DNA from 2 places in the Methylomusa anaerophila genome. Region 2 is predicted to be linked to the other one. Evidence: riboswitches for the same ligand, from Rfam matches in the RefSeq annotation. Region 2 holds a riboswitch; the other holds the start of a gene.
What was found. A riboswitch is a leader RNA that binds a small molecule or an ion and turns the genes downstream of it on or off. The one in region 2 is predicted to bind cyclic di-GMP.
Positions count from the first base shown of each region.

Region 1: linked by a shared signal. The riboswitch ahead of MAMMFC1_RS07130 (calcium-binding protein) and the one ahead of MAMMFC1_RS04040 (methyl-accepting chemotaxis protein) in region 2 are both predicted to bind cyclic di-GMP.

Region 1 covers NZ_AP018449.1:1,628,384-1,630,588, reverse strand. Annotated here, with positions in the region: gene MAMMFC1_RS07130 (calcium-binding protein) at 1-834, opposite strand, end outside; cyclic di-GMP riboswitch class II at 968-1,051, opposite strand; gene ald (alanine dehydrogenase) at 1,555-2,205, opposite strand, start outside.
Region 2 covers NZ_AP018449.1:903,288-905,492, forward strand. Annotated here, with positions in the region: gene MAMMFC1_RS04040 (methyl-accepting chemotaxis protein) at 1-1,362, opposite strand, end outside; cyclic di-GMP riboswitch class I at 1,445-1,545, opposite strand; gene MAMMFC1_RS04045 (saccharopine dehydrogenase family protein) at 1,724-2,205, opposite strand, start outside.

The sequences.
Region 1 (2,205 bases), 730 kb from region 2:
TACAATATAGGTATCATCGCCTAAGCCCCCAGCCATCATATCTGCACCGGCATCACCGTCCAGGATGTTACTGCCGCTGTTCCCAATAATAATATTGTTCAATGAGTTTCCAGTGCCATTGATATTAGCTGTGCCTGTTAGCAGCAGGTTCTCTAAGTTGGCTCCCAGGTTATAGGTAAGGGATGATTGCACTGTGTCAATTCCTTCGCCGACATTTTCCGTTACCACATCTCCGGCATCATCTATGACGTAGGTGTCATTACCCAAGCTGCCCGCCATGGTATCAGCGCCCAGACCGCCGTCAAGCATATTGTCGTCACTATTGCCTGCAATGAAATTATCCAGTTCGTTGCCTGTACCATTGATTGCGCCGGCACCGGTTAAGACCAGATTTTCCACATTTGTTCCCAAGCTATAGCTGATGTTTGATTGAACAGTGTCAATACCTTCGGCGATGCTCTCGCTGACTACATCACCCACGTTGTCAACTATGTACGTATCATTGCCCTGGCCGCCGGACATGGTATCAGCGCCGTCCCTGCCGTCAAGAGTATTATCGCCGCTGTTGCCTGTTAAGACATTATCCAGTTCGTTGCCTGTACCGTCAATGTTGCCCGTGCCGGTAAGCGTCAAGTCCTCAACATTTGCGTCCAGGGCATAGGTAATGCTCGCTTCAACGGTGTCGTTGCCTTCGTCAGGATTTTCCACCACCACATCCCCGGCATCGTCTACTATGTAGGTATCGTCGCCCATGCTCCCGGCCATGGTGTAAGAACTCCCGCTGCCGTTCAGCGTATCATTACCAGTTCCGCCATTCAAGGTATTGTCACTCATTGTTCATCCCTCCACTTAATTTGGTTAAAAGTACCTTTCTTAACAAAGCGTCGAAGCGTTAAATAAGGCTGTTCTGCGCCGTCCTAGCCATTTCTTATATAACAAAAAATGGCCGTTAGCAAACGGCCATACATACAATATCGGCCGGTTACACTGCCAGCTCCCGGCAGCCCAAGTGTCCATATACAGGCTGACGTTCATCGCTTCCGTTATTGGTAATCATTGAATTGTTTTACCTTCGAGCCAGATTCTTCGGAACCTTATTGCCAGTCGCTGAAACGAAGGGTCTCACAGTTTGTGTTATACTCGCCTCCCCCGGAAATTTATGTCTAATTTTAGCGTAATATGTAATTTTATTGATGTATATGGCTATTTTTCCAATTATTACTATTGTCTCATATTACTAAAGTTATAATCCTTTTGTCCATATTGTTATGTATACTTGATGTTATTTTTATTTGAAATTTGTTTGAATTTGTCTAAAATTGCTTAATCAGTATAATTTTTGTATGGCTTATCCTGCTAACAATAGAATTTTTAACTGTAAGGAAATTGTCAAGCATAGTACATTAGATATATTTTGTTGAGAATTGCGTTATATTAAATATCCTTAAAAAAACAAAACATCCAACCCATATATGGGTTGGATGTTTTGTTTTTTTCTCAATATCAGAATTTACTTCTCGCGGTATTGATCCAGATAATTTATTTGTTGAATCCTTATCCCAAAATCTCAGCAACCGGGGTATAAGGCAGGTTGTGGGCTTCAGCAACCCCGGGGAAAGTAACTTTGCCTTCAAAAACATTGAGACCTTTCGCCAGACCGGAATCGGCCCTGAGAGCTTCTTTCCAGCCTTTGCTGGCGATTTGGAGAGCGTATTCGATGGTTGCGTTGGTAAGAGCCAGGGTGGAAGTTCGGGCAACTGCGCCAGGCATATTGGCGACAGAGTAGTGTACAACACCGTATTTGACATAGGTGGGATCACTGTGAGTGGTAGCCCGGTCGATGGTTTCAATCGAGCCGCCCTGGTCAATGGCTACGTCGACGATAACCGAGCCGGGTTCCATGGTTTTAACCATTTCTTCGCTAACCAGTTTGGGAGCTTTGGCGCCTGGCAGCAGAACAGCGCCGATAAGCAGGTCGGCCTGTTTAACCCAATCGGCAATATTGTAGCTGTTGGACATAATAGTGGTGACGCGCCCGCCAAAGATGTCGTCGAGATATGCCAGCCGTTCGCTGGACTTGTCGATAATAGCTACCCGGGCCCCCATGCCTATCGCCATTTTAGCCGCGTGGGTGCCTACCACGCCGCCGCCGATGATGACAACCTGAGCCGATTCAACGCCGGGAACGCCGCCCAGCAGTATGCC
Region 2 (2,205 bases):
CTCAATATGGCCCATCTGAGTGATGGCTTTTTGCACAACGTTGCTGCCCTCCTTGGCCGCTTCGGCCGACTTGGCCGAAGTGTTGGCCACCGTGTTGGCATTGGCTGCGATTTGCTGGATGCCTGCCGACATCTGGCCAACGACGGCGGAAGTGTTGTCTACTGCTTTTAGTTGGTTTTCTGCTCCTGTGGCTACTTCTCCGATAACCTGAGCGATCTGGTTGGCCGCCTGGGCCGATTGCTCAGCGCTGGCTGTAAGTTCTTCGCTCGACGCTGCGACCTGGTCAGTAGCAGCGCTAACTTGTTTAATCAGGCCGTGCAAATTGCCTCGCATCCGCACAAGCGAATCGGCCAGTTGGCCAATCTCATCTTGGGAATAGATGATCATACGCCCGCGGTCTCTCAGATCGCCGTTGGCGATCCCTTCGCTGTAGGCCACCATCGTACGGATCGGAATAACCATGCGCCGGGCGTACCAAGCAATAACAATCGCTGCCAGTAACAGCACGGCCGCCGCGGTAATCAATGATACCCAGGTTAATGCGGAAACGGCATCTGTTACCTCCGCTTTAGGCACAGTGACTCCCAATGACCAACTGACACCCGGCACCGGTGCATAAGCGTAATATCTATCTATTCCCATAGCCGTCATTATGGCAGTGCCCTTTTCCCCTGTCACCATTCGTGCAGCCATTGCCTTACGGCCAGGATCGGCATTGGGATCGGTCAAAAAATTGCTCTTCATTGCCACATTCGGGTCGGGATGGATTATTGCCAAGCCGTCCTTTTGGCAGACATATACGTAACCGGTCTGACCAATCTTTATGTCCAAAACTCTTTTGCTAAGCTCATCCATATCAATTGGTCCAAGCAATACACCTACGACTTTATCGCCAGCTTTAACAGGAATCGCGATTACTATTGTTAAATGACCCGTCGCCTTTGACGCAACCGGATCAGAAATAAAGATTTGACCGCTCATGGCCGGTTTAAAATAAGGCCTGTCTGCTACATTCACCTTGAAGCCGGTTTCATTTACGGAATCACCGTTCTGATCGGCAAAAACAAGCGAGTCATATTCTTTATTATTGTTTTTAGCCGCAACAAGAATTGGCACCACAGAATCAAGGCTGCCGTTACTAAGAATGGGATTAGATGCGAGCATCTTTAACTCCATCTTGTGAGCCTCTAGCCAATCGCCTATCGCTATAGCTGATCCAACCGCTTGTTGCTGCATATCGGCAGTCACTTTTTCACTGATAATTTCCCGCGCTTTCCAGTAATTTAGTCCACCTAAAGCCCCTAGCGCCACCAGAAAGATGACCAGGATGGTGACCGTCAGTTTCATCTGGATGCTTTTCAACCGAATCACTCCAATCTTTTTAGTCTCCGCTAGTTAGTTCACCATTCGGTCATTAAAAATAGAGACCCATTAAGGTCGCTTTAAATGCAACCTGGCTGTCATAGGCTCCCACGCCCGTAGACCCATGGCTTTGCGTCCTTGACGTAGTAAATCCTTATTGCCCAATATTTACCGTATAGTATTATCGTAATGTAATCGTCTTTTCTTAAATTTTCCACTATAGCAATCTCCTGAAATCGTGACAAAAACTCAAAAAAGTAGGGAAGCATAAAACAACCACATGATTTACACTCGTAAAGTTTAAAAAAGCAAACCTCCTGTGAATAACCAATCGGTATCCACAGGAGGTTTTTGTCTATAGTCAGACAGACTCTAATGACTCAATGACCGGCGGGGTAAAGGGTGCAGGTGTTTCAATAATTTCAGTAGGCAGCCCCATTGTATTCAGCAGTTCAATAAAAGGCGTTGGATCCAGTTCTTCCACATTCACCATATGTTTTACATCCCAGTCGCCGCGGGCGGCCAAAATAGCTGCCGCCACCGGTGGTACCCCGGCCGTATAGCTTATGGCCTGGGACTCCACTTCCCGGTAGCACTCGGCATGATCGCAAATATTATAGATAAAGATTTCCCGCTGTTCATGGCCTTTGGTACCCCGGATAAAATTGCCGATACAGGTTTTGCCGGTATAGCCGGGAGCCAGTGAGGACGGGTCAGGCAACAGAGCCTTCAGCACCTTCAGCGGCACAACTTCGCGGCCGTCGTCCAATTTTACCGGTTTTTCCGAGGTAAGCCCGATGTTGGTTAAAACGGAAAACACATTCAGATAATGATCGCCAAAGC